DNA from 2 places in the Chitinophaga pollutisoli genome. Region 1 is predicted to be linked to the other one. Evidence: riboswitches for the same ligand, from Rfam matches in the RefSeq annotation. Region 1 holds a riboswitch; the other holds the start of a gene.
The links. A riboswitch is a leader RNA that binds a small molecule or an ion and turns the genes downstream of it on or off. The one in region 1 is predicted to bind cobalamin.
Positions count from the first base shown of each region.

Region 2: it holds a riboswitch for cobalamin, as region 1 does, so the genes downstream of both, WJU16_RS25845 (DUF5074 domain-containing protein) here and WJU16_RS11140 (TonB-dependent receptor domain-containing protein) in region 1, are expected to answer to the same signal.

Region 1 is NZ_CP149822.1:2,725,142-2,730,443, reverse strand. It holds gene WJU16_RS11145 (DUF6580 family putative transport protein) at 1-94, opposite strand, end outside; gene WJU16_RS11140 (TonB-dependent receptor domain-containing protein) at 110-2,014, opposite strand; cobalamin riboswitch at 2,118-2,324, opposite strand; gene WJU16_RS11135 (amino acid permease) at 2,372-3,706, shown strand; gene WJU16_RS11130 (aminotransferase class I/II-fold pyridoxal phosphate-dependent enzyme) at 3,709-4,872, shown strand; gene WJU16_RS11125 (hypothetical protein) at 4,978-5,302, opposite strand, start outside.
Region 2 is NZ_CP149822.1:6,049,961-6,055,262, reverse strand. It holds gene WJU16_RS25860 (NAD(P)-dependent alcohol dehydrogenase) at 1-943, shown strand, start outside; gene WJU16_RS25855 (acetyl-CoA hydrolase/transferase C-terminal domain-containing protein) at 1,094-2,380, shown strand; gene WJU16_RS25850 (lysophospholipase) at 2,377-3,213, opposite strand; cobalamin riboswitch at 3,294-3,495, shown strand; gene WJU16_RS25845 (DUF5074 domain-containing protein) at 3,664-4,980, shown strand; gene WJU16_RS25840 (TonB-dependent receptor domain-containing protein) at 4,983-5,302, shown strand, end outside.

The sequences.
Region 1 (5,302 bases):
TGAGGTTGCCCGCGGCAGTTACGCGCAGGATGCCCCCGGCTACGATAAACAGCAGCAATACGATGAAACGCGGCTGGATTTGTTTGATGGACATGCGTCAGTTTTTAAATCAGAATGAAAAAGATACCCCGCTCTGCATGTTGAACCCAAGCACGGAGTAGCCGTAAATTTCCCAATATTTTTTGTTATTGGTGATATTATTTGCATGCAGGAAAATTTTAGCTTTCCCGAAGTTGTATTCCGCGTAGGCGTTCCAGATAGTATAGGCCTCCAGCTGGATGTTTTCCGCCGACCAGGCGTTGGGCGCGTAGTACAAATCGCCACGGGTGCCCGTGTGGCGCACGCTGGTGCCTACAAATAACCCTTTCGTAGCCTGGAAACTGATGTCGATCTGGCCGGTGTGATTGGGGCGGCGCACCAGGTTGGAATAGGTGGTGTCTTTGCCGGAGGGCGCCTGCGTCGTCACCTGCCCGTCTACATACGCATAAGACGCCTTCACGCTCAGCTTTTCAATGGGTCGCGCGCTCACTTCCACTTCCACGCCCTTGTCGCGCTGCTGGTTGAAGTTGATGTATTTATAGTTGATGTAGGAAATCTGATCCTTGATATTACGTTTAAAGCCCACCACGCGCAGGTCCAGCTTGTTCTGCAACAGGTACGTCTGGATACCGGCCTCGTAGCTGTCGGCATGTTCGGCCTTCAGGTCGGGGTTGCCGTACTGGCTGTACAGCGAAGTCAGCGTCGGCGCCTTGAAGCCGGAAGCCACCGTGGCAAAAACCTTCAGCTTATCGGAAAAAACATAGGAAGGGTTGATGGTGTAGGTGAACTTGTTGCCGTACTTGTTATGGATGGTGTAACGCCCGCCCAGCTCCAGGTTGAAGCCGTGGAAGTTCTTCAGGAACAGCGAAACGTAAGGGCTCACGGTGTTCTGGCTGTGTTTGTCCCAGGAATTGTCTTCGTCGGGTTCGGCGTTGATCATTTCCGCCTGGCGGTATTCCACGCCGGCGAGCGCCTGGAGCCAGTTGGTGATGTCGTAGTGGCTGTACACTTCTCCGAAATAGGAGCGGCCGTCGAGGTGGGTGGTGTCCCAGCCGGTTTCGTCGAAGCGGTTCACGCGCTGATAGGCGAAGTTACCGTGGATATTACCTTTGTTGCCGAGTGCGTATTGAGTGCGCACGCCGGAATGCAGGAAGTCGGATTCGTTTTTGTTGATGCGGGAATCGGCGAAGGATCCTGCATCGAAGCGGCTTTTATAGTCGCTGTAGAATAGGAACGGCTGGATACGGAAATTTTCCGTGGCCTGGATGCCCACGGTGGCGTTGAGGCCATTCTGGCGGTAGCCGTCGCGGTCGAAAACGTCTTTCACCGTATCGGGCCGCGCGGCTTCGGAGATACCGTCGGTGGTGAAATGGGTGAAGGCGATATTGTAATCGATATTGTCCTGTTTGCCGCGGAGGCCCAGGGAGCCTTTCATGGTGCGGTTGGAGCCGAACATGAGGTCGCCGAAAACGTTGACGGGTTTGTTGCCGCCTTTCTTCATGATGATGTTGATCACGCCGGCGATGGCGTCCGCGCCGTAGAGCGTGGTTTGGGTGCCGCGTAGGATCTCGATCCTTTCCACCTGGTCGATGGGCAGGAAGCGGAGGTCGATGGCGTTTCCGGTGAGGCCGGTGGCGTCGGCAACGGGGATGCCATCCATGAGGATGGTGGTGTACTGGGAGGTGGCGCCGCGGAAGTAGACTTCGCGGTTTTTGCCGGGATTGGAATAGACGCCGCCGATCACGATGCCGGTGGATTCGTTGAGCACGTCGGCCACGGAGCGGCCGAGGTTCTGCTCGATCTGGCGGTTGCCGATGATGGTAAGGACTTTCCCGGTTTCGCTGAGTTTCTTGGCGAATTTGGTGGCGGTAACGGTGTAAGTGCTGAGCTCGGAGACGCGGGTGGAATCCTGCGCCGATGCGATCTGGCTGGCGGCGAGGAAGCCGGCGGTCAGGATCAGGTGTGTTTTTTTCATGTAGGCCATAGATTGTAAATAATCAGTGGCGCCTGGGGAAATTGAAAAGTACGTATGTTGGCTATGCCGCATATGTCCTCCGCTTTTCACCCGAAAGCGCGGATAAATCAAAAAGGTATGCGGCAGGTCTTCTGGCTTCGTCCGCTTTCCAGGAGGCCTTCCCGTTCCGTTGTACCGGAATAGTGGCTGGGGATCCTGAAAATCTTGTATGCGGGCTTACAGCTACGGGGATAGCTCCGGATTTGCACCGGATTCCCTATTAATGCCAGCCCCGGGTAGGGGCAAGGCAACCGTTTACCGGCCGCAAACCTACGGATATTTTGGTAAATAAGGCGTTAATCGGTTATCTTGTACAACATGAGCATCAAACCGAAACTCGGGCCTTTCGACCTCACCATGATCGTGGTGGGGCTGGTGATCGGGATGGGAATCTTCCGGACGCCGGTGAGCGTAGCCCGGGAAACCGGTACGCCGGCGCTGTTCTATATGGTATGGGTGCTGGGAGGGCTCGTCACCTTGTGTGGGGCGCTGACCTACGCCGAGATCGGCTCGCGCTTTCCCGTCGCGGGCGGGTTTTACAAAGTGCTGTCGCACGGCTTCCACCCCGCTTATTCCTTCATGATCAACTGGACCCTCGTCATCTCCAACGCCGCTTCCATAGCGGCGGTTTGCATTGTGGGAGCGGAGTACATCGGCCCGGTGATCCTCCCAGGCTCCATGCAGCACGAGGGCGGGCGAAAGGCGATCGCCATTTCGGCGGTGCTTGTGCTCTATATCGTAAATATGCTCGGCATCCGGATGAGCGCCAGCTGGCAAAACGTGCTCACCGTATTCAAAATCACCCTGGTGCTCCTCCTCTGCCTGGCCGCCTTCAGCAGCCATGTAGCGCCCGCCGCTGAGGTAGCGGCATCCGCCACGAGCCATAGCTGGGCATATATCTTCGGCGCCGCCCTCGTCCCGGTTTTCTTCACCTATGGCGGCTACCAGCAAACGATCAATTTCGGGTCCGACGTGCGCGATCCCGTCAAAAACATGCCCCGCGCCATCGTCATGGGCATCCTCATCATCCTCGCCCTCTATCTGACTGTCAACTACGCCTACGTGAAAGTGATCGGTTTCGAACAGCTAAAAAATACTGACGCCCTCGCGGCGCGCATGGCGGAAGTGTTTTTCGGGGAATATGGCTTCAAGATAACCTCGGTATTGCTGTTTTTGTCGGTGCTGGGATACGCGAACGTCAATCTCATGTCGAATCCCCGGATGTATTACGCCATGGCGGAAGACGGTGTGCTGCCGTCCGTGTTCAGACGCATCAACGCGCGCACGCAGGTGCAGGAAGTGGCGCTTTCCGTATTCACCGCGCTCATCATCGGTATGCTGTATTTCCTCAGCAACTTCGACAATATTATCCAATATGTCATGCTTTTTGACTCAATTGGCCTTGCTTCGGCTGCAGCAACGATATTTGTGCTGCGGAAGAAAACGGCGCACCTCGACGGGCAGATCTATAAAGTTCGGTTTTATCCCCTGGTGCCGGCGTTTTTCATCACCGTGTATTTATTTGTAACTGTCAATATTTTTATCAAAGATCTGAACCAGGCACTGGGCGGTATGTTTTGGTTTGTAGCCGGACTACCCATTTATTTCATTATGCGTTACGTCGTGAACAGGCGTACCGGGAGCAATCAGTAATTATGGACCTTTCATTTATAATCAACCAGCTAGGAGAAGACAGGGAGCAGTATTTCAACGCCATTGCCCCGCCCATCATGCAAAGCAGCAATTTTGCGTTCAAAACGGTCGGCGAGATGCGGGAATTGTTGCAGGACGAATACAAGGGTTTCCTCTACACGCGGGGCAACAACCCCACTATCGAGATCCTGCGGAAGAAGCTGGCCGCGCTCGACGGGGCCGAGGATGCCCTGATCTTCGGCAGCGGCGCGGCAGCGATCTTTGCGTCGGTGCTGTCGCAGGTGCAGCAGGGTGATCATATCGTATCGGTCCGCGACCCCTACAACTGGGCGCGCCAGCTGTTCATGAACATCCTCCCGCGGTTTGGAGTGGAAACAACGTTTGTGGACGGGACAGACATCGCGCATTTCCGGAACGCCATCCGGCCCAATACCCGCCTCATCTACCTCGAATCGCCCAATTCCTTCACATTTGAATTGCAGGATATCGCTGCGGTGGCGGCGCTGGCCAAGAAGCAGGGGATTGTAACGATTATCGACAATAGTTACTGCACGCCGATTTACCAGCGCCCGCACGACCTGGGGATTGATCTCTGCCTGCAATCCGCCACCAAGTTCATCAGCGGGCATAGCGATACCATGGCCGGGGTGTTGACGGGTCGGCAGGAAATGATCCGGCGGATATTCACGTCGGAGTTGCTGAACATCGGCAGCGGCATTGCGCCGTTCAATGCGTGGTTATTGCTGCGCGGGCTGCGGACGCTGGAGATCCGGCTGGAGCGGAGCGCGCGGAGCACGGAGAAAATCTGCCGGTGGTTGAAGGAACAGCCGGGGGTGGAGAAGGTTATTTTTCCGATGGATCCTGATTTTCCGCAATACGAATTGGCCAGAAAGCAAATGACCGGCGCGGCCGGCTTGCTGACGATCCAGCTAAGGGCTACTGGCCGCGCACAGGTGGAAGCATTCTGCAACGGGTTGCAACGATTCCTGATGGCGGTTTCCTGGGGCGGGCATGAGTCGCTGGCTTTTCCGGCTTGTGCGTCGATGCACGAAAGCGACTTCGATCCTGCGGTGGAGAAGCACCGGATGGTAAGGCTGTACATTGGCCTGGAGGATCCCGAAATGCTCATCGAAGACCTTTCTCAGTCGCTCAAATCCATCGCCTGATTTTGTAACCCTTTACTATATCGATTTTGCAAGGAATGATCGAAATTATAAAAAAAGCCGGACGGGTAAATCGTCCGGCTTTTTCTGCATAAAATATGTTCGGGATCAACCGGGCATGCGGCTGATATATTTGTCCATTTCTTTGATCTGGCTAACGATCTGATCGGTCGTTGGCTTCTGCGCTTTGGCGCGGCGGAAGTAATCTTTCGCGGTTTTGAAGTCGCGGCGGCTCATGGCGATGGAGCAGAGCATCAGCAGGGCGCCGGCGGTGTTTTCTTTATCGGGAAGGCCCAGGCGAACCGCTTTTTTCAGGTTGGCGTCGGCCGATTTGATATCGTTTTTCTGGTAAGCGATGGTACCCAGCTGGAAGAACTGCATCCCTTCGTATTCCTTCATCGGGCTGCCGGATTTGATACTGGCTTTCACCGCG
Region 2 (5,302 bases), 2.8 Mb from region 1:
CATCCTTTATTGCGGCGTTTGCCACAGCGACCTCCATCAGATCCGCAACGAATGGGGCAACTCCATTTTTCCCATGGTTCCCGGGCACGAGATCGTGGGCCGCGTGACGCGCGTGGGCGATAAGGTCACCAAATTCAAAGCCGGCGACCTAGCCGCGGTAGGGTGCCTGGTCGACAGTTGCCGGAAATGCTCCAATTGCAAAGACGGCAACGAGCAATATTGCGAAAACGGATCTTCCGGTACGTATAATTCCTATGAACAGGATCATGCCACGCCTACCTATGGGGGGTATTCCAAAATGATTGTGACCGACGAGGCCTTTGTGCTGAAGGTATCCGAAAAGCTGCCGCTGGCCAACGTGGCGCCGCTGCTTTGCGCAGGCATCACCACGTATTCGCCGTTGCGCCACTGGAAGGTGGGCAAAGGGCATAAAGTGGCCGTGATGGGGCTTGGCGGGCTTGGGCACATGGCCGTGAAGTTCGCGGCGGCTTTCGGGGCGGAAGTGACTATGCTCAGTACCAGTCCGAAGAAGGAAGCCGACGCCAAATCACTGGGCGCGCATAAATTCGTGCTCACCACCGACAAGGAACAGCTCAAATCGGTACGCAATTATTTCGATTTCATCCTCGACACCGTTTCGGCTCCGCATGATTACAATCTGGCGCAGAGCCTGCTCCGCACCAACGGCGTGCAGATTTGTGTTGGCGTTCCGCCGACGCCGTTGGAAATCGCCGGGTTCAGCCTGATCGGCAACCGCCGGAGCATTGCAGGATCGATGATCGGAGGGATCGCCGAAACGCAGGAAATGCTTGATTTCTGCGCTGCGCATAATATCGTTTCCGATGTGGAAGTGATCGATATGCAATATGTGAACGAAGCATATGAGCGCATGCTGAAAGGCGATGTGCGCTATCGTTTCGTGATCGATATGGCCACTTTGTAATGGGATTACAGAGCAGCCCGAAACCATCCCCCTGGTTTCGGGCTGTTTTTTGTCAGCTCCCGTCATGATTCCGGCCCGTTTGACGGGAAACTGGGATCATTGCGCCGGGTGGGATCCCCAGGTATCTTTGTTCAAAACCTCGAATTTTTCATGGAAGTAAGATACATCGACGCCGCTACAGCCGTAGCCAGTATTCAATCCGGACAACGCGTATTCGTTCATGGCAGCGCCGCCACCCCCGAACTACTGGTGAAAGCCCTGCAGGCACGCCATGCTGAAGTTAAAGGCGTGGAGCTGGTGAGCATCACCACCCTCGGCAACGTCAATTTCGACGCACCCGAATGCAGGGAAAGTTTCTTCTTCAATTCCCTGTTTGTGTCCGCCGCCACGCGCGCGGTGGTGAACAGCGAATCCGGTGATTACGTGCCCATTTTCCTCAGTGAAATCCCGCAACTTTTTTACCGCAACATCCTCCCGCTGGATGCGGCGTTCATTCAGGTCTCCCCGCCCGATGCACATGGTTATGTAAGCCTTGGCACTTCCGTCGATATCGCGCGGGCCGCGGTGGAGACTTCCCGGTACGTGGTGGCGCAGGTAAATCCCAATATGCCCCGCACGCATGGCGACGGTTTCATCCACATCAGCAGGATACACGCCATGGTGTGGCATGATGCCGCGCTGCCCGTGGTGGATTACTCCGCCGGCGTGACACCCGCCGTGGAAAGTATCGGCAGGCACGTAGCCGCGTTGATCGAAGACGGCGCCTGCCTGCAACTGGGCATCGGCACCATCCCCGACATGGTATTGCGCAACCTCTCCGGGCATAAAGACCTCGGACTGCATACCGAAATGATGTCGGACGGGGTGATCCCGCTCATCGAAAGCGGTGTTATCAACAATTCCCGCAAGAAACTCAATACTGGTAAAACCGTTACCTCTTTCATGACCGGAACGGAGAAGCTGTATAAATTCGTGCACGACAACCCTTCCATCCGTGTGATGGACATCGGCTATGTGAACGATACTTCCGTGATCCGCAAAAACCCCAAAGTGGCGGCCGTCAACAGCGCTATCGAGATCGACATTACCGGTCAGGTGTGCGCCGACTCCATCGGCACTTACCAGTATTCCGGGATCGGCGGGCAGATGGATTTTATCCGCGGCGCTTCGCTGTCGGAAGGCGGCAAGCCGATCATCGCATTGCCCTCCGTCACTAATAAAGGCATTTCACGGATTACGCCCTTCCTGAAAGAAGGCGCGGGCGTGGTTACGACACGGGGGCACATCCACTGGGTGGTAACGGAATTTGGTTCGGTGGATCTTTTCGGCAAGAACCTGATGCAACGCGCCAAGGCGCTCATCGGCATCGCACATCCGGATCACCGGGAGGGGCTGGAGAAAGTGTATTTCGAACGATTTTTGAATGGAAAGGGTTAATCCGGCGGTTGCAGCCGCACGCCGCTCAGCCAGCCCGCCATGAACTGGAAGATTTCCGGGCGCTGAGGTTCATTGTGCATTTCATGATACAGACCATCCCATTCTTTATACGTAATTAGTTTTTCCGGCGCCAGCCTGGAAAACTGACGGGAGCCGTCCACGCTCGTGAATGTATCCGCATTGCCATGCATGAGGAGCGACGGAATTTGCAGCCGGTTTGCATGCCGGAGGCACCAGATCCCGTTGCTCACCAGGATGTGCATGAGCCGCAAGCTCGCGTAGGGATGGCGGAGCGGGTCCTGTTCGAATTTCTCCACTTCTTTTTCGTCATGTGAAATTTTCCGGATATCCAGCGGCGCTTTGACGCGCAGGTGGGGCAGGAGAGAAGCCCCCGCGCGGAGGATCCCCCGCTGCACCACGTTGGGATTTTGCGGCAATAGCAATGCCGGCGCGGAGATCACGGCCGCCTGCGCATCCGGCTGGCGGTGGAGCAGCAAGCCCGTAAGCAATCCGCCGCCCATGGAATGCCCGTATAAAATCATCGGCGCGGGATGGCGGTCCCATGTTGCCTGCAGGAATGCTTCGAGGTAATCGAAGATGGCTTCCAGCGGGAGCGCGTCGCCGCGCTTGCCATCGCTTTTACCGTGGCCGAAATGATCGATCCCGGTTACGAGGTATCCTTCTTTATTGAAAAATTCCGCCAGCGGCGCATACCGTTCCACATGCTCGCCGATGCCATGGATCACCACCATCACCCGTTGATAATGTTCCGGCTGCCAGGTAACGCCGTGGAAGTTGCGGCCCTTGTACGACCAGGTGAAATCATGTTTCATGTTTCAATATAACCCCCAATATTCAAATTTGTTGGAGGAATCATTGACGGGAATCATTTGTTTAATTCCAACCATAACCGTAGGTTTGCATCGCATTTGGTTGCAGACCCCTTTCCGGGGCGCGCATTAAAAGGGAATCCGGTGCAAAACCGGAGCTATCCCCGTAGCTGTAATCCTGCATTCGTTTTTACCGGCATCACTGCATGCCACTTTCCAAAAGAAGGGAAGGCAAGCCGGTAAAGCAGGAGAGCCAGAAGACCTGCCTCATGTTTTTACCATTCAACGCTTTCGGGTGAAAAGCCAGGGATGTAAAGCCTTTCATGGCATTATATTCTCATTTTAAGAACCCTTTGTGCGCGTAGGGATCGTCGTGCGCATGAACAGGCAAACGTATTTGCCTGCATAGCACGCTTTTCCCGGATGGTTGTTTCGGAAAAAACAAACCTCTATATGAAACAACATGTACGCATTGTGCTCGCACTGGCCGCTATGGCTATGGCAGCCGCCTGTAACAAAAACGACGATGCAAGGCCCTCCGGCCCGAAAATCCACGTCGCCCAACCGGAACAAACCATCGCTGTTGGGCAGTCCGTGGAACTGAAACCGGAGTTCACGCAAGACGCCGGCATCACCTTCCGCTGGACCGTCAACAACGAACCCGTCGGCACGAATGCAACCTACACTTTCAAACCCGCCGCCACCGGCGATTACAAAATCACTTTCGTTGCCAGCACTACCCACGGCGCGGATTCCGCCAACTACCGCGTAACCGTGCTTGGCCAATACGGCAACGGATTCTACATCCTGAACGAAGGCTGGTTCGGCACCGAAACCGGCAGCGTGTTCTTCCACACCTATGGAGAAGACACCGTTCGCCCCTGGCAATACAAACTCGTCAACCCCGCCAAAACTCTCGGCGGCGTGATGAACAACCTCCAATACGGCACCATCCATAACGGCAAATTATACATGGTCGTGAAAGCCGGTGGCCCCCTCGTGGTAACCGACGCCTACACCCTCGTGGAAACCGGCCGCGTCAATAACGTGGCAGGCGGCAAAGGCATGAGCTTCCTCGGGCTCGACGCTACGCGTGGCCTCATCGGGGCCGGCGACGGCATTTATCCCATCAACCTCAGCACCCTCGCCATCGGCGCTAAAATCGCCGGCGTATTCGGCGCTACCGGCAACATGGTAAAGTCCGGCAACTACGTGTTTGCGCATAACAGCACCGACGGCATGGTGGTCCTCAACGCCACCACCTACGCCGTTATTGAAAAGCCTTTCAAAGCCACCATCGGATTCGTCACCGGAAAAAATGGCCGGATCTATGGCGCGAAGGACTCACTCCTCATGTCCGTACACCCCACCACACTGGCGAAAGACTCCCTGAAAATGCCCTTCCGCGCCGTGTCGCCCTTCGGCGCCTGGAGAAGCGTGCAGATGACGGCCTCCACCCTCAACGACCACATCTTCATCATCCAGCCCGGCTCCGGCTGGAGCTATGGCACAAAATTGTACCGGTACGTAGCGGGTAACGCCGCATCCATCAACGAGCCTTTCATCACCCTGCCCGACGACCAGTGGTTCTACGGTTCCGGTGTGAATTACGATCCGCATACCGACGAGCTCGTGGTAACCACCATCAACGGCGCATTCTCCGGGCGCATCAACAAAATCGCGTTTTACAATGCGCAAACCGGCGCCCTCAGGAAAACAATCACCTACGAAGGCTGGTACTTCCCGGCCATGACCGTATTGCAACCATAAATATGAAATCCCTCGTGAAAATCCGCTGCGCCGGTGCCTGCCTGCTACTCGCAGGCAGCGCCGCCGCGCAGCAAATCCCGGATTCCAACCGTGTGCGCGACCTGCAGGAAGTGCGCATCTTCGCGCCACAGCCCGCCCGCGAGATATCGCCGGGGCAAACGCTACAGGGCGCGCAGCTGCAAAGGCTCGGCGCACAATCGGTTGCCGACGCCATCCGGTATTTCTCCGGGTTGCAGATCAAGGATTACGGCGGAGTGGGCGGGTTGAAGACGGTGGACGTCCGCGGGATGGGCACCAACCACACCGCCGTGTTCTACGACGG